Regions from separate parts of the Streptomyces sp. MGP-BFMKR1 genome, predicted to be linked through region 2. Evidence: riboswitches for the same ligand, from Rfam matches in the RefSeq annotation. Region 2 holds a riboswitch; the other holds the start of a gene.

Region 1 (8,392 bases), 3.5 Mb from region 2:
GCTCGACGCCCCGGACCGCGACGCGACGCGTCTCGACGCCCGGCGGCACGGGGGCGGGTGGCGGGGACGGCGCCGGATGCGGGGCCGTGGAGGTGGGCTGAGCGGTGGACATGGCGGGCTCCCTGGGGCGGGGCGGCGGGGACGGGCTGACGGAACGCCCGGCAGGCGTGTGGGTTACGAAAGGTGACGGCCTGACGATAGGTAACTAGCCTGGGCGCGTACCAGACGGCACTTCTCCCTCAGGTGGTGAGCTCCAGGTGACCCCCTCGTCCCGCCCCGCCGACGCTTCCGGTTCCGCCGGGCCCCGCGACGCGGCTGGCGCCTCCGGCGCGCCCGGGCCTGCCGCGCGGGCGCGCGGGGACCTCTTCGACCCGCTGTGCCCGACGCGGCGACTGCTGGACCGGATCGGCACCAAGTGGACGTCCATGGCGATCAAGGTGCTGGCCGAAGCGGCCCCGGGCGAGGTGCGCTTCGCGGAGTTGCAGCGCCGGATGACGGGTGTCTCGCAGAAGATGCTCTCCACCACGCTGCGCGGGCTGGCCCGGGACGGGCTGGTCAGCCGTCGGGTGGAGGCCACCGTGCCGCCCCGGGTGCACTACCGGCTCACGCCGCTCGGCCTCTCGCTGGAGGAGCCGCTGGCCCGGGTGCGGGCCTGGGCCGAGGAGCACATGGCCGAGATCGACCTGGCCCACCGGCGCGCCGACGCGGCGCCACCGGACGGGGCCTGAGCCCCGCTGGGGCCCCTGGGTCGGCTGGGTCATCCGGGGTGGCCGCGAAGCCTGGGGCTGGTGCGGTCCGGCGACGAACGCCGATTTCGCGTCACAGTTGCGCGGTGTCCGGGCCCGGCGAGCCGGCGGGGATTTGCGGGTGAGTACGGGCAAACTCGTGGGGCGCACAGGGGGCGCATGACGGGCTGGGAGCGTGCGCCGGCGCATTCAGCGCTCGTCGCGGGGGCCGGCCGGCCGACCGCGGAGCCGGACGCGCCGGGCGGCTCGGGGGTGGCGCGGAACCGACGTACGAGCGCATCGCGTGGGCCGCATCCGGGAAACCCGCCGCGTCCGCAGTATCCACTTCGCTACCGTAAGTGGCGAGGGGGTCGCTGGGGGGCGCGGCGTGGCAATGGTCGGGAGGAGAGGGACGTGGGGCACGCACAACCGGGCGGAGAACCTTCCGCCGCGCACCTCGACGGGCTGCTGACCCGGGCCCAGAACGGGTTCGAGATCACCGACGCGCAGGTCGAGCGGCTGCGCGGCGCGTTGATGCACCAGTCTGAGCTGCGCTCTTGCCGCCAGTGCAACGGGCGCACGGCCACCGTGGGGTGCAACACCTACCGCCACGTCTTCCTGCTTCCGGACGGCAGCAGCGAGCTGTTGTGGGAGCTGGAGCACAACACGACACCGGCCGCCGGACCCTGCTCTTCCGCCGCGCCGGGCGAGCCGTGCGCGGAGCGTGAGGCACCCGGCGAGCGACGGATCGACGCAGGCCAGGCCGGTGCGGGCACCCCGTCCGGCCCGTCGGCGGGCCCCGGCGGCGGGCCGCGCGGCGACCCGGCCGCCGCGCGACAGGTGTGCTACGAGGTGTACGCGGACGAGCGCGCGTTGGAGATCGCCGAGCGCCGGGTGCACGAGCGCATCGGCGGCGCGCTCTGGGACGAGCTGGACAGCGTTCCCGTGTGGTTGCCGGAGCAACTACGTACGCCGGTGGGCCCCTTCGCGCCGCGGCGGACGTACGCCGTCGACGACTCCGCCGACCACGCGCGACGCGTGCTGCGCCGGGCGGAGAACCCGGACCGCCCGGGCGACGACGTGCGCGCCCGACTGACCACCGCGTTCGCTCACGACATCGCGCTCGCGACCAAGCCCCGGCTGCGCACCGGCGGCCCCGACGCCACCTGGTGCCGGTTCTACGAGCACGCGTTCCTGCTGGCCGGCGGGGACGAGGTGGTGCTGTGGGAGCTGGAGCACAACCTGACGCCGGACGGTCGGCTGGTGTGCGAGGTGTACCTGGACGAGGCCGCGGCCGAGTGCGCCGCGGACCGCCACGCCCGCGCCTTGGGCGTCGAGCTGTAACCCCGCACCGGGCCGGCCCGGTGCTCAGCCCCCCGCCCAGGCCACCAGTCGCCCCGGCCACCCAGTCGTCTCTCGGCCACCAGCCACCCGGCCCCACGGCAGGTGTGACCCACGGCGGGCGCGGCCCACGGCCGGCGGACCCACGGCTGGCGGACCCACGGCAGGCGTGGCGTACGCCCGCTTGGCCGCCTCCGGGTCGCTCGTCCGGCGCGTGAGCCCCAGGCTGGGACGGACGCATCCGGCGGGGCGCTGTGCCGGATGCGGGCCAGCCGAGAGCGGGAGCGACGCGTGGGGAGTCCTGGGTGGGCCGGTGCGGGCGCGGACTCGCCGCGAGCCGCGTGGGCCCGGAGCGTCGCCCGCTGGCTGCCCGGGGTCCTGCTGGTCGGCGGCGTCGTCTTCGACCTCCTGATGCCGATGCACTACACCGCGTCGCCCTTCCTGTCCGCCGCCTCCCTGGTCGCCGCGCCGCTGCTCTCGCTGCGCGGCACGGCCGCGGTGGCCGCGACGGCCGCCGTGGTCTCGGTGCTGCTCGCGGTCTGGCACAGCGGCAACGACCGGGCCCTGTCGGTGACCGAGGTCGTCACCGTGTGCACCGTCGCGCTGCTGGCGCTCGCCATCAACCGGGTGGTGCGGCGCAACTTCCGCCAACTCGCGACCGTACGCGTCGTCGCCGAGGCCGCCCAGCGCGCCGTGCTGCCCACGCCGCCGAGCCGCATCGGGTCGCTGCGGATCGCCGCCCGGTACGTCGCGGCGCAGACCGACGCGCGGATCGGCGGCGACCTGTTCGCCGTGCAGGAGTCGCCGCACGGCGTGCGGGCCATCATCGGCGACGTACGGGGCAAGGGTCTGGAGGCCGTGGAGGCCGTCGCCGTGGTGATCGGGGCCTTCCGGGAGGCCGCCGAGCAGGAGCGGACCCTGGAGGGGCTGGTCGACCGGCTGGAGCGGGCGCTCGACCGGGAGGGCGACCGGCGGGTGGGCCTCGACCAGTTCGAGGGGTTCACCACCGCCGTGCTGGCCGAGATCGGCGACGGCAGCGGCGGGCTGCGGCTCATCAACCGGGGCCACCCGCCGCCCCTGTTGCTGCTCCCCACGGGCCAGGTGCGCGAGCTGAGCCCCGAGGCCGACGCCCTGCCGCTCGGCATGCGGGACGTGGCGGCCTGGCGGGACACCGTGGAGGAGCTGCCGTTCCCGGCCGGGGCGGCGCTGCTGCTGTTGACGGACGGGGTGACGGAGGCGCGCGACGCGAGCGGGCGGTTCTACGAGCCGGCGCGGCGGCTGAGCGGCCGTCGGTTCGCCAGCCCGGACGCCCTCCTGGACGCGCTGATCGCCGACGTGATGCGGCACACCGAGGGCCAGCGCGCCGACGACATGGCGCTGCTCGCGCTGCGCCGGGCCGGCGCGCCCGGCGTGGTGGCCGTCCGACGCGGCCAGCGGGCGGCCGACGAACGCGCTGGGTAGCCGATCTTGACCACTGTGCTGACGATGTGCTGGCGCCTCGTCAAAGCGGAGCCCTTATTCCCCGGAACGGCTTGGAATCACACCCGGCCCTCTATTAACGTTCGATAACGCAGCGCGGTCGTCACAGCCGCCGCCCAGGGCGGCACCGTGCGCCGTCGCCGAATCCCGTAGGCGCGTCACCGCGGATCAGCGCGGTGCCGAGGCGAGGGAACCGGGGAACCAACCCTTGGGGTGAATCGGGTCGTACGCGACCCGTAGGAGACCTTCCTGCTCCGAACCCGTCAGCTAACCCGGTAGGCGAGAAGGAAGGAAAGGAGCACGCCTCCGTGGCGTCCAACAGGTCTGCCCTCGACCAGGCTTCACCCGCGCACGACGGGATCGACGAACTCGCCGGGCCTCCCTGGGGGGAGCCCCGGGACGACCTCCGCGACGGCCCCTGGGAGGAGTGGAACCCCACCGCCGAATCCGTCGCCCCGGTCCGGGGCCGGCACCGCGTGGTCAAGCAGCGCGGCACCACGATGGCCCGCGGCGGCGCCGTGCTCGGCGTGGGCGTCATCGCGGCGGTCGGCGCCGGCGGCATGGCGAGCGCCAAGGACCGCCCCAAGGCCCCGATATCGATGCCCGACCTCGGGCACGTCGCCGACGAGGTCATGCACTCCCTGCCCGACGCCGACGAGCTTCCCGGCGTCGGGTCCCTCATATCCGACGGCGGGAGCGGCGACCAGCGGTACGAGGCCGCGCCGCGGGCCGCCGGCCAGGCGCCGCTCAGCCAGGCCGGCCTGACGGCCGAGGAGTCCGCGAACGGCACGACCAACGCGGGCGAGGTGCTGCGGGCCCGCATCCTCCAGCAGGCCGAGACCCAGCAGAGCGCCGCCGACGAGGCCGAGCGCGAGGCCGCCGAGCGGGCGGCGGCGCGCAAGGCGGCGGACGAGGCGGCCCGCAAGAAGGCCGCCGAGGACGAGAAGCAGCGGGCCGCCGAGGCGGAGGCCAAGCGGAAGGCGGAGGAGGAGGCCCGGCGCAAGGCCGAGGCCGAGCGCCGCGCGAAGCTCGCCGCGAGCTACGCGATGCCGCTCAGCTCGTACACGGTGACCTCCACGTTCGGACAGGCCGGCGACATGTGGTCGGCGAACCACACCGGCCTGGACTTCGCCGCTCCGACGGGCACGCCGGTCAAGGCGGTGCACGGCGGGACCATCACGCAGGCCGGCTGGGCCGGTTCGTACGGCTACCGGATCGTGTTGACGCTGCCCGACGGGACCGAGGTCTGGTACTGCCACCTGTCGTCCATGACGCAGACCTCGGGCGAGGTCTCCACCGGCGACGTCATCGGCCGGGTGGGCGCGACCGGCAACGTGACCGGCGCGCACCTGCACCTCGAAGTGCGCCCGAGCGGCGGCGCGCCGGTCGACCCGATGGCGTGGCTGCGGGAGCACGGGCTCCAGCCGTAGCGAGGGCGGGCGCGGGCCCCGCGCCCTTCCTCCGCCCGCACGCCGGGGGCGCGCTCCCGCCGGCGCCGCCGCGCGCGGGGTGGCGGGGAATAGGGGGCCGGGCCGGGGCGTTGACTCCGCACATGGTCGAACATGCGCAGAGCACGCGGTCGCGCCGGATCGGCGACATCGAGGTCTTCCCCCTCTCGCTGGGGGGCAACGTCTTCGGGTGGGGCGCCGACGAGGCGCAGTCCTTCGCCATCCTGGACGCGTACACGGAGGCCGGTGGCAACTTCGTCGACACCGCCGACGTCTACTCGGCCTGGGTGCCGGGCAACTCGGGCGGCGAGTCGGAGACCATCATCGGCAACTGGCTCGCCGCGCGCGGCAGGCGCGATCAGGTGGTCGTCGCGACCAAGGTGGGCGGCGGCTCGCCGGAGCGGCGCGGGCTGCGCGCCGAGGTGATCAGGGCCGACGTGGAGGCGTCCCTGCGCCGGCTGCGCACCGACTACATCGACCTGTACTACACGCACTACGACGACGAGTCGCTGCCGGTCGAGGACTTCCTCACCACCCTGGACGGCCTGGTCCGGCAGGGCAAGGTCCGCCAGATCGCGGCCTCCAACATCACGGCCGCCCGGCTCACCGAGGCCCTGGACGCCTCCGAGCGGGAGGGCCTGGCGCGGTACGTGGCGCTTCAGCCGCACTACAACCTGGTCTCCCGGGACACCTACGAGGGCGAGCTGTCCCGCGTCGCGGCCGAGCGGGGCCTGGCGACGGTTCCCTACTTCGCGCTGGCGGCCGGCTTCCTCACCGGCAAGTACCGGCCCGGCGGCACGCCGGAGGGCTCGGTGCGCGCCGAGTCGGTCCAGCGGTACCTGGACAGCGAGCGGGGACCGCGGGTGCTCGCCGCCCTCGACGAGGTGGCCGCGGCGCACGGCGGCGTCGAGATCGCGACGGTGGCCCTGGCCTGGCTGGCCGCGCAGCCCACGGTGGTGGCCCCGATCGCCAGCGCCCGCACCCCGGAGCAGCTCCCGCCGCTGCTGGCCGTGGCCGACCTGAACCTCACGGCTTCGGAGATATCCGCGCTGACCGAGGCGTCGGCCTGATCCGGTAGCCGCCGGCGCCGCCGGTGGGACGAGCGCCGGTTCGCACCGCGGGCCACGCGCCCACGACGCCCACCGGCCGTGGTCGTACGCCACGCGTCCCCACGTCACGCGTCCCTACGCCACGCGCCCGTGCCCGCGTACTCCGGCATCCGTACGCCGCCCGCCCGGATGCCGCCCGACCGCGTGCCCGGGCCCTGCCCGGGTGCGGGGACGCGCCGCGCGCGGCGAGCGGACGGGGCGTCAACTTCCCCTCGCTCGGCCCCCGGTCGGCCGCCGCCGTACACGCGCCGACGAGGCGGAGCCCGCCGGAGCGACCCGCCGCCGGGGGCCGGCTACCGGCCCGGTCGGGCGGCGGCGTTGGCCTCGCGGGCCCGGGCCGGTGGGCGCGGAGGGAAAAACGGCCGCTTCGGTTCTCAACTCCGGGCATTTTTCGGGCAAAGAGAATGCGCCGATTCGGGCATCGGGGAAGGGGCCGCGGCGCCCATCCATAACTCCCCCATTGCCCAGGCATTACCCGCCGCCGAACGCCTCCTGGGCGCAGCGGGAAACCCTCGGCGGGTCGTGAGGTATTACGCGTCATTGCCCGCGATTACTCATCCGCTACTCGCCGACTACAGCGGGGGATTGTGCACGCGTACTAAGTCTCGTCAACCGGATGTGCTAAGTTCCGGCTACTCGATGGGGCTGCCGATGGCCGGCGCTGATCGACGTCTGACCAACGTCGAGCGGCTATTCACGCTGACTTTCCGGAAGCGTTCGACTACGAAAAGTGTGCGCTCGCCGGGTGTTTCTGTCGGCTTGGTCGCCCTGTTCAGGCGCATCGGCGGCGCGGCCGTCGACCTGAATCCAGGCAAGGGGAAGCCATGGGTCGCATTGTTCTCGTCATCAGTTCTCCCTCGCTGCACCGGCGCGTGGGTGACGCGCTGACGGCGCCCGGCTGGGGTGTCGCCTCCTGGACCAAGACCCAGCGCGGTCGGCTCACGCCCGCCGTGGACGTGGCCGTCGTGGAATCCCGCGCCCTCGCCGCCGAACCCTCCTTCGCCCGTCTCGGAACCCGGGTCATCGCGCTGGTCAACGGCGTCAGCGACCCGTTCTGGCGCTCGCCGTCGCGGCAGTCGGTGGCCGGCGTCGTGGGCCGCGACGACCCCGACCACGGCTATGTCGCAGCGGTGCGCGAGGTGCTCAGCGGCCGGGGCTGGATCTCCCCGGAGCTGGTGCCCTGCGTGCTCGCCGGCTCCGGCGCGGCCCAGCGCCCGCCGGCCCCGCAGCCGCCCACCGCCGGCCGGCTCACCGGCCGCGAGGAGGACGTGGCGGTGCTCGTCGCGGAGGGCCTGTCCAACCCCGAGATCGCCGACCGGCTGAGCGTCGAGCTGAGCACCGTGAAGTTCCACGTCTCCAACGTGCTGCGCAAGCTGGGCTGCCGCAGCCGGGCCCAATTGGCCGCCGTCTTCCACGCGTACGACCGGAACGCGCGCGCCACCGCGGTGAAGTAGCCCGGCCGGGCGCGCCCGGGGCGGCGGCGTTCGCCTCGGCGGTCGGCAGGGGCCGCCTCAGCGGTCGGCCGGCGCCTCGCGGACGTCCACGATGGGCGCGTCCCGCAGCGCGGAGATCTTCGCGCGGAAGTGCACCAGGCGGCGCTTGGTGTCGATGGCGCTGCGCGGCGGCAGCAGCGCGAACGCCATGATCACGCGGGAGGCGTCGGCCACGCCGTCGGTGATGGCGTCGTGCACGGGGCGGTCGCCGGTGATGTCGAGCACCGGGTAGAGCAGCGCCACCCCCTGCGACGGGTTCACCAGCGACCCGGCCCTGCCCGCCTCGGCGATCAGCCGCTCGGCCGCCACCCGGTGCTCGAAGCCGGTGACGCGGCTGAACGAGTCGCGGAACGGGGCCTTGCTGCGCTGTGCCAGGGACAGCGGCGGCGAGTCGACGATGGTGGCCTGCAACCGGTCCCTGGCGACCAACTGCGGGGCGACCAGCAGCCAGTCGTCCACCCGCGCGAGCCTGCCGTCCAACTGCTTGAGGTAGGTCAGGTGCGGCTGGAACAGGTCGGGCCGGCTCCACTCCAGGCTCTCCAGGACGCTCACCAGCCTGCCGTGCCCCACCATCGTCGTGCGGGCCGGGAAGCGGCGAACCAGCGCGCTGGAGCTGTCCGGCGGATTGGTGAACGGCACGTCGGCGCCGCCGAGTTCGGCCAGCAGCGGCTGCCAGCGCTCGGCGTTGCGGCGCACGGAGGCGGGCTGGCCCGCGTAGGCCGCCGGCTCGATCCAGGTGCCGGGGGAGCGGATCTCGATGAGTTCGGCGTTGTACATCTTGTTGGCGCTCGTGGGCT
Region 2 (8,392 bases):
AGCGAGCACGAGCGGATCAAGGCGATGGTCGCCATCGCGCGCAAGGCCGAAGAGGTCGGCCTCGACGTCTTCGCGACCGGCGAGCACCACAACCCGCCCTTCGTCCCGTCCTCACCCACCACCATGCTCGGCTACATCGCCGCCCGGACCGAGCGGCTGATCCTGTCCACCTCCACCACGCTGATCACCACGAACGACCCGGTGAAGATCGCCGAGGACTTCGCGATGCTCCAGCACCTGGCGGACGGCCGGGTGGACCTCATGCTCGGCCGCGGCAACACCGGACCGGTCTACCCGTGGTTCGGCCAGGACATCCGGCAGGGCATCCCGCTGGCCATCGAGAACTACGCGCTGCTGCACCAGCTCTGGCGCGAGGACGTGGTGGACTGGGAGGGCAAGTTCCGCACCCCGTTGCAGGGCTTCACCTCCACCCCGCGCCCGCTGGACGGCGTCGCGCCGTTCGTCTGGCACGGCTCGATCCGCAGCCCGGAGATCGCCGAGCAGGCCGCGTACTACGGAGACGGCTTCTTCGCCAACAACATCTTCTGGCCCAAGGAGCACTTCATCCGGCTGATCGACCTCTATCGGCGGCGCTTCGCCCACTACGGTCACGGCACCCCGGAGCAGGCCGTCGTCGGACTCGGCGGGCAGGTGTTCATGCGGAAGAACTCGCAGGACGCCGTGCGCGAGTTCCGGCCCTACTTCGACAACGCGCCGGTGTACGGGCACGGCCCCTCGCTCGAGGAGTTCACCGAGCAGACGCCGCTGACGGTGGGCAGCCCGCAGGAGGTCATCGACAGGACGCTGACCTTCCGCGAGTCCTTCGGCGACTACCAGCGCCAGTTGTTCCTGATGGACCACGCCGGCCTGCCGCTCAAGACCGTCCTGGAACAGCTCGACCTGCTCGGCGAGGAAGTGGTCCCGGTGCTGCGCCGCGAGTTCGCCGCCGGCCGCCCCGCCGGGGTGCCGGCCGGCCCGACGCACGCGGCGCTGGTGGCCCGGGCCACGGCCGACGCCGACGGCGCGGCCCAGGCCGGCGAGCACACCGGCACGGACACCCCGGCCTGACCGCCACCGGACGCGGCGCCCACGGGCGGGCTCTCCCACGGCCCGCCCGCGCGGCGCCGCCCCCCGGCGCGCGCCGGGCCCCCGCCCGCCGCCTCCCCACCACCCCGCAACTCCACCCGAGGAGACCCCGCATGAAGCCCCTGCACCTGGTGGCCGTCACCGCCGGGCTGAGCCAGCCGTCCTCCACCCGGCTGCTGGCCGACCGACTGACCACGGCGGCCCAGCGACAACTCGCGGACGCCGGCCGCCCGGTCGAGGTCCAGGTGGTCGAGCTGCGCGAGCTGGCCACCGCCATCGCCCAGCACATGGTCACCGGCTTCCCGGGCACCGCGCTGCGCGCCGCCCTCGACGCGGTGACCCGCGCCGACGCGCTGATCGCGGTCACGCCCGTGTTCACCGCCTCCTACAGCGGCCTGTTCAAGTCGTTCTTCGACGTGCTGGACAACGAGGCGCTGGTCGACAAGCCCGTGCTGATCGCGGCGACCGGCGGCACGGCCCGCCACTCCCTGGTCCTCGACCACGCGCTGCGCCCGCTCTTCGGCTACCTGCGCGCCGTCACCGTCCCCACCGGCGTCTACGCCGCCGCCGAGGACTGGGGCGCGGCCGGGGACGACCGCACCGACGGGCTGAGCGAGCGGATCGACCGCGCGGCACGCCAACTCGCCGGCCTCCTGGCCGGCGCCCCGCCCGCGCCGCGCCAGGACGACGATGAGGTGGTCCCCTTCGCCCAGCAACTCGCCGCGGTGCGCGGCGCCTGACGGCGCGCACGCGCCGGGGTGCCGTACGCACGGATGCCGCTGACACGCCATGCGGCGTGTCAGCGGCATCCGTGGAGCGATCCGCCGGCCGTGCTTCACCTGCCGTGGGCCGGGGCGCTCCGCGCCCCGGAATCAGCCCTCGGTTCAGCGCAGCAGGTCGAGCAGATCACCGAGCGTGTCCGGGGCGAGCTTCGGCATGTCGGCGACCGCGTTGAGCGTGAAGAGGTGGCCGCCCTTGCGCACCGGCGACTTGCCGAACGTCTTCTTGAACAGCTTCTCGCCCTCAGGAGTCAGCACGGTCCGCACGTTGACCGCCTTGACCTGCTTCTGCGTGACCTTCGCGTTCTCCCGCTTGATGGTGTAGGTCAGGAACCGCACCGGCTGCGCCTTGGCCCGGTTGACCGAGGCGTGCGCCTGGGTCCGAGAGGACTTGTTCACGTAGTTGTAGATCTTGGTGAGGTCGAGGCGGTCGTCCTTGTCGCGGAACGTGACGCCGCCCTGCAACTTCGCGTAGTCCCTGGTGCCCTCGACCAGCGGGAGGGACACGCACTGGCGCTGCTTGCCGGTGATCCGAGCGGCCCCCGTGGCGGCCAGCGTGACCTTCGCCTTGGCAAGCTGCTTGGCGGCGGGCTTGCTCAGGCAGAACTCGGCCTTGCCGTTCTTGATGGGCTTGGCCGCCTCACCGGCCTGGGCCGGCGTCACCGTGCACGCCAGCGCCGCCGCGACGACGGCGACCCCCGTCATTCCTCGCATCATGACTCGTCCTCGTGGATCAGGCTGACCGTGATTCGGTCGGCACGTGAGGACAACGGGGATTGCTCCCTGCGGGTGACGTACTCGATGGCAACATCACTCGGCTTGGTGACAGCGACCCGGAACCGGCCCGTAGGGCGGCCCTTGCCCCCACGCCCCTCTCGTCCCGGGATCGTGGGCCGGGCCGGGGCGCGGCGCGGCATCGCCCGCCCGGCGCCCCGGCCCACCCGTCACGGTCAGCGGACGCGGCCGTACCAGACCTTGTTGGTCCAGATCTTCTCCAGCCGCACCGACTTGCCGGGCTTGGGCGCGTGCCAGATCTTGTTCTTCCCGGCGTAGATGCCCACGTGGTAGACGTTCCGCCCGGAGTGGAAGAAGACCAGGTCGCCCGCCTTGCGCGAGCTCTTGGACAGGTGGCGGGTCTTGTTGTACTGGGCCGCCGCCGTACGTGGCAGCTTCTTGCCCGCCTTCCGATACGAGTAGAGCGTCAGCCCCGAGCAGTCGAACCGGTTCGGGCCGACCGCCCCGTACTTGTAGGGTGCGCCCTTCTTGCCGGCGGCGATCTTGAGCGCCTTGCCGGAGGCCGTCGCCGCCTGGGCGTCGGTCGTCAGAGCGGGGACGAACGAGGAGCCGGCCAGCACCGTGGCGGTGAGGGCCGATGCGGTACCGATGCGCGTGGCGAGCGAGGGTATACGTGGCTGCGCGGACATACGAAAGCCCTTCGTCATCCGCCTGCGAAAGATGACCTGTCGGGTTCGGACTGGCGAAGTTGCCCGGCCACTCGCGTGGCTTCACCCCAAGGGCCACCGACTTCGTGGCCCGTCATGCCTGGGTCTCCCGCTCCTGCCGATTCGTGTTCCTCTCACTGGGCCCGTGCGGCGGCAGGACTCGGCGTCCGCCCGGACCGCCCCGCCGTGGTGACGGGGGCTTGGTGGTGTCGGATAGGGATACTGCGCCATCCACGGCCCGAAATCGCAGCCGAAAGGGTCGTATGTGAAGTTCTTCACCTTCGTTGGTGACCGAGAACCGCGGTCGGTCTCATCCCCCATACGAGTCGCGCAAACCCGCGCTGAACTGCGGAAACACGTAACCGGACGCGAGCATTCCATGGCGCGACCGGCCTGTGGGCCAGGCAGCCGCCCACCACCCCGGGATACGCGGCGTGCGCGGCGGCGCGCCGTGATGGGACGTCAAGCCGCGCGCGTGGCCGGCCGTCGGCGCCCCGGCGCCGAGCGACGTCGAAGGCGCGGCGGGAGCGGCCGGCGGTGGCGGCGACCGCGCGCCTCCGCCACCGCCGGCCGCTCCCGGCCCTTCGCGTGGGACTAGTCGTCGAAGGGGCTGGTGCCGGTGAAGGCCCGGAACTCCTCGCCGGGCACCAGGCGGCGGGAGCGCACCTGCGTGAAGCCGGCGTCCCGCATCTGCTCCGACAACTCGGCCGGGCGCGGCAGCGGGCCGGCGAAGTCGGCGTACACGCACCACAGGTTCAGCATCTCGATGCCCGGGCTGCCGCCCTGGCAACTCGTCGTCAGCAGCAGCCTGCCCCCGGGCGCCAGGAACGAGCGCGCCCGCTCCAGCACCTTGGTCCGCTCGCCGTGGGGGAAGTAGTAGATGTTGTTGTGCAGCGTGACCAGGTCGAACTTCTGCTCCGTGGAGTACGTCCGCAGGTCGCTGCGGACGACCTCCACCCGGTCGGACAGGTTCCACTTGTCCAGGTTCGCCTGCGCCTGCGCCACCACCTCGTCCTGCAGGTCGATCGCCACGGCCGTCAGCCGCGGGTTGAGCGAGGCGGCGTGCCGTACGTAGGTGCCGCTGCCGCAGCCCACCTCCAGGAGCCGGACCGGCGCGGTCCGGTCGACCTGCTGCTCCACCACGCCCTGCACGGCGGGTTCGAGCACGCGGGACGAGCGGGCGATGAGCGCGCCGTCCTGGTCGGCGATCGACACTCGGCGCCCCTCGCGCAGCATGCCGGGGGCGTCCAGGAGCAGCGGGGCGTGGAAGCGCATGAGCTGTTCGAGCAGCGCCACGTAGGCGTCCGCCTCCGGGCGCGCCAGCGACTTGGCCAGGCGCCCGCGCAGCCGGTAGCGCCCGCCACGCGAGCCGAGTTCCCCGATCCGCACCCCCATGTCGAGCCAGGCGCCGAGCAGTTGCTCCTCGCCGTGCATGCCGAGCTCGTCGGCGAGCGCGGGCGCGTCGAGCGGCTGCCGCGCGAGATGGCGCAGCACGCCACTGCTGGCAGCCGCGGCCAGGAACGAGGCGCGGTACGCGGGACCAGCCAGCTCCCGTGGCATCCGCAGGGCCAGTGAGAGGTGATTGCTGCGCACCAGCTTGGTGAACGTTCGGAATTTCACAGGGGGTTCCTCATCTGTGCTGGGTGGTGGGCGGCGTACGCGCGAGCGGCACTGGGCCGGCGCGGAACGGGCCGGGGGACACCCGCGCCCCGGTGTCCGGTGGCGCAGTGGCGGGTGGCACGCGGATCGGGCGGCTGTCGCAGGTGAAGAGGACGGCGGCGGGCGTGCGCTGGGGAACTGACTGCCCAACGCCCTACGCGTCCACACGTCGCGCGCCGATCCGGCGCAGGGGACAGGTGTATCAGGGAATTCGACGATCGCACGGCCCACCGCGCGCCCGCCCTTTCGCTCCGGCGCGCCCCGGCGCACCGAACTCCGAGGTGATTGGCCTGCACAAGGCGTGGGAGCGGCGTCGTGCGGCTGAACCCCTGGTCCACTCGTATGGGTGACATATAGTCCGGTCGCATCCGAGTGGGCCGACTGGGTCACGGCCCAGACGGCCCAAGGCGAAACGCGTCATCCGCTCACGTGGCCCCCGAACGCGTGTTGGTGAGATCACCCCTCCGTTTCAGCGAGCTACAAGGTTGCCCTAAGCCCGCTGCTGAACGGTGGTGGAGCCAGTGCATTGTTAAACCAACCGGCTCGCCGCTGGGGGAGAATATGACCACCGCACCACACACGGACGCCGCCATGGGCGTGGCTCTGGAACTCGACGTGCTGAACGCTCCGGACGAGGATCTCCTCGCGCTCAAGGAAAAGGTCTACCGACACAAGATCGTGGTCCTGAAGGAGCAGAACCTCTCGCCCGCCGAATTCGTCACCTTCGGGCGCCGGCTGGGCGAAGTCGAAACCTACTACCAGCCCATGTACCACCACCCGGAACACAAGGAAATCTTCGTTTCCTCGAATGTGCGGGAATCGGGCCAGCAGATCGGCGTGCCGCAGACGGGCAAGTTCTGGCACCACGACTACTCGTTCATGGCCCGGCCGTTCGGGCTGACGCTCATCTACCCCCAGGTGGTGCCCCGGGAAAACCGCGGCACCTACTTCATCGACATGGGCAAGGCGTACCAGAAGCTGCCCCGGGAGATGAAGAACGCCATCGCGGGAACGCGCAGTCGCAACAGCGTCCGGCGGTACTTCAAGATCCGCCCCGACGACGTGTACCGACCGATCACCGAGGTCCTCGCCGAGATCGAGGAGCAGACCCCGGCGGTCACCCACCCCACGGTCTTCCCGCACCCGGTGACCGGCGAGCCGCTGCTGTACATCAGCGAGGCGTTCACCTACGAACTCCAGCAGGCCGACGGCACGCCGCTGCCCGACGGCCTGCTGCGGGAACTGCTCGCCGCCGTCGGCCAGTCCGACCCGACGTTCCAGCACGAGAACATCCACCTACAGACCTTCGACAAGGGCGACCTCCTCGTCTGGGACAACCGCAGCCTCGTGCACTGCGCCCGTCACACGGTCAAGCCCGAGCCCACCGTCTCGCACCGGGTCACCGTGCACGACGCGTACGAGTTCTACGCCGGCATCGGCGCCCAGCAGACGGCCGACGGCCGCTGAGGGGACGCAGTGGATCTCATCACCCCCGCCGCGCCACGGTCCGTCGAGTACGGCAGCGACGGGCACCTCCTGGAGCGGGTCCTCACCCCGTACAAACCCCACTGCCGATACCTCAAGAGCGCCACCGTCACGCGCCAGGGCGAGCCCCGCGACGGTGGGCGGGTCAGCGCGCGCGGGGAGTTCGGCATTCCCGAGTCGTGCTACATCGACGACACCGGCCATTTCAACTCGGTCGAGTTCAACCTGTGCTTCAACCAGCTCGTCTACTACCTGCTGGCGAAGTCCGTGAAAGAACGCGCCATGTGGCCGTTCAGCACCTGGACGCTCGACGAGTTCTGGGCCAGGCAACTTCCCGACATCCTCATCGTCGACTTCCGCAGCACCTTTCGACGCGCCATGCGCGGGCGCGCTTTCTGGGGCGAGATCGATGTCGTCGGAATGGACGAACGCGACGGCGACGACGGGTCGATCGCCCTCGTCAGCACGCTGTGCCGCTACGGCGAAGAAGAAATGCCCGCCTGCCACGGCGGCGTGCGGCTCGCCGTGCGGATGACGCGAACTCGGGCCGCGTGAATGCCCGGCACGGACTGTGTGAACCTCAGAGCAGGAGCCATGTCACCTCACGACACCGAAACGCGGGACCGCACCACGAATTCCGGCCCCGCGCCCGGCACCGCACCCGAACCCATCGCCATCGTCGGCATCGGACTCCGCATCCCCGGCGGCAGCAACGCGCCGGACGAATTCGCCGAATTCCTGCGCACCGGCCAGTCCGGACTGCGTGAACTGCCCACCGACCGGTGGGACCCGGAGGGCCTCACCTCCGACGACCCGGAGGCCAAGGGCGTCATCCGCTGCGAGCGCGGCGGATTCCTGGACCGCATCGACCAGTTCGACGCGAAGTTCTACAACGTCTCGCCCAAGGAAGCCGACTACATCGACCCCCAGCAGCGGCTCACTCTGGAGACCGCCTGGGAGGCGCTGGAGGACGCCGGCATCGACCCCAGCCCGCTGCGCCACGGCCGGGGCGGGGTGTACGTCGCCGTCAGCAACACGGACTACGCGGGCGAGATGGGCGCGTACGCGCACGAGGAGCTGAACAGCTACATGCCCACCGGCGCGGCGCTCAGCGCCGTCTCCGGCCGGCTGTCGTACTTCCTCGGCTGGCGCGGGCCCTGCATGACCATCGACACCGCCTGCTCGGCCTCGCTGGTCGCGGTGCACCTCGCGGCCCAGGGCCTGCGTGAGGACGAGGCCGACGTGGCGCTGTGCGTCGGCGTCAACGCCATCGTGAACCCGCGCCCCTACATCCTGGCCAGCCAGTCGAACATGCTCGCCCCCGACGGCCGCTGCAAGACCTTCGACGAGTCGGCCAACGGCTACTGCCGCAGCGAGGGCGGCGGCGCGCTCGTCCTCAAGCGGCTCTCCGACGCGCAGCGCGCCGGCGACCGGATCTACGCCCTGGTCCGCGGCTCCGCCGTCGGCTCCGACGGCGAGAGCAGCTCCCTGATGGTGCCCAACGGCACCGCGCAGGAGGGGTTGATGCGCAGGGCCCTGAAGGCGGCCGGGGTACGCCCGCACGACATCTCGTACATCGAGGCCCACGGCACCGGCACCCCGCTCGGCGACCCGATCGAGATCGGCGCGATCACCTCGGTCTTCAGCGAGTCGCACAGCCCCAGCAACCCGGTCACCATCGGTTCGCTGAAGACCAACATCGGGCACATGGAATCGGCGGCGGGCATCGGGGGACTCGTCAAGACCGCGCTCCAGATGCGCGAATCCACCATCTTCCCGCACCTCAACTTCACCACGCCCTCCACCCGTATCCCCTGGGAGCGCGCGCCCGTCTCCGTCGCCACCAAGGCCCACCCGTGGACGGCCGAGACCAAGCGGGCCCTGGTCAACTCCTTCGGACTGACCGGCACCATCGCCTCCGTCGTCCTCGAAGAAGCGCCC

Evidence for each region. Region 2 has a riboswitch for cyclic di-AMP ahead of AC3CHW_RS00900 (C40 family peptidase). Riboswitches for the same ligand answer to the same signal wherever they lie in the genome.
Region 1: linked by a shared signal. The riboswitch ahead of AC3CHW_RS14540 (M23 family metallopeptidase) and the one ahead of AC3CHW_RS00900 (C40 family peptidase) in region 2 are both predicted to bind cyclic di-AMP.

The regions. Positions count from the first base shown of each region.
Region 1 is NZ_CM173408.1:3,809,435-3,817,826, reverse strand. It holds gene AC3CHW_RS14560 (alpha/beta fold hydrolase) at 1-112, opposite strand, end outside; gene AC3CHW_RS14555 (winged helix-turn-helix transcriptional regulator) at 375-728, shown strand; gene AC3CHW_RS14550 (DUF6227 family protein) at 1,140-2,069, shown strand; gene AC3CHW_RS14545 (PP2C family protein-serine/threonine phosphatase) at 2,358-3,527, shown strand; cyclic di-AMP (ydaO/yuaA leader) riboswitch at 3,713-3,842, shown strand; gene AC3CHW_RS14540 (M23 family metallopeptidase) at 3,854-4,975, shown strand; gene AC3CHW_RS14535 (aldo/keto reductase) at 5,098-6,063, shown strand; gene AC3CHW_RS14530 (response regulator transcription factor) at 6,927-7,556, shown strand; gene AC3CHW_RS14525 (Z1 domain-containing protein) at 7,614-8,392, opposite strand, start outside.
Region 2 is NZ_CM173408.1:289,747-298,138, reverse strand. It holds gene AC3CHW_RS00915 (LLM class flavin-dependent oxidoreductase) at 1-1,068, shown strand, start outside; gene AC3CHW_RS00910 (FMN reductase) at 1,200-1,826, shown strand; gene AC3CHW_RS00905 (hypothetical protein) at 1,971-2,570, opposite strand; gene AC3CHW_RS00900 (C40 family peptidase) at 2,816-3,289, opposite strand; cyclic di-AMP (ydaO/yuaA leader) riboswitch at 3,293-3,461, opposite strand; gene AC3CHW_RS00895 (SAM-dependent methyltransferase) at 3,902-4,927, opposite strand; gene scoE ((3R)-3-[(carboxymethyl)amino]fatty acid oxygenase/decarboxylase) at 5,528-6,433, shown strand; gene AC3CHW_RS00885 (FcoT family thioesterase) at 6,443-7,006, shown strand; gene AC3CHW_RS00880 (type I polyketide synthase) at 7,046-8,392, shown strand, end outside.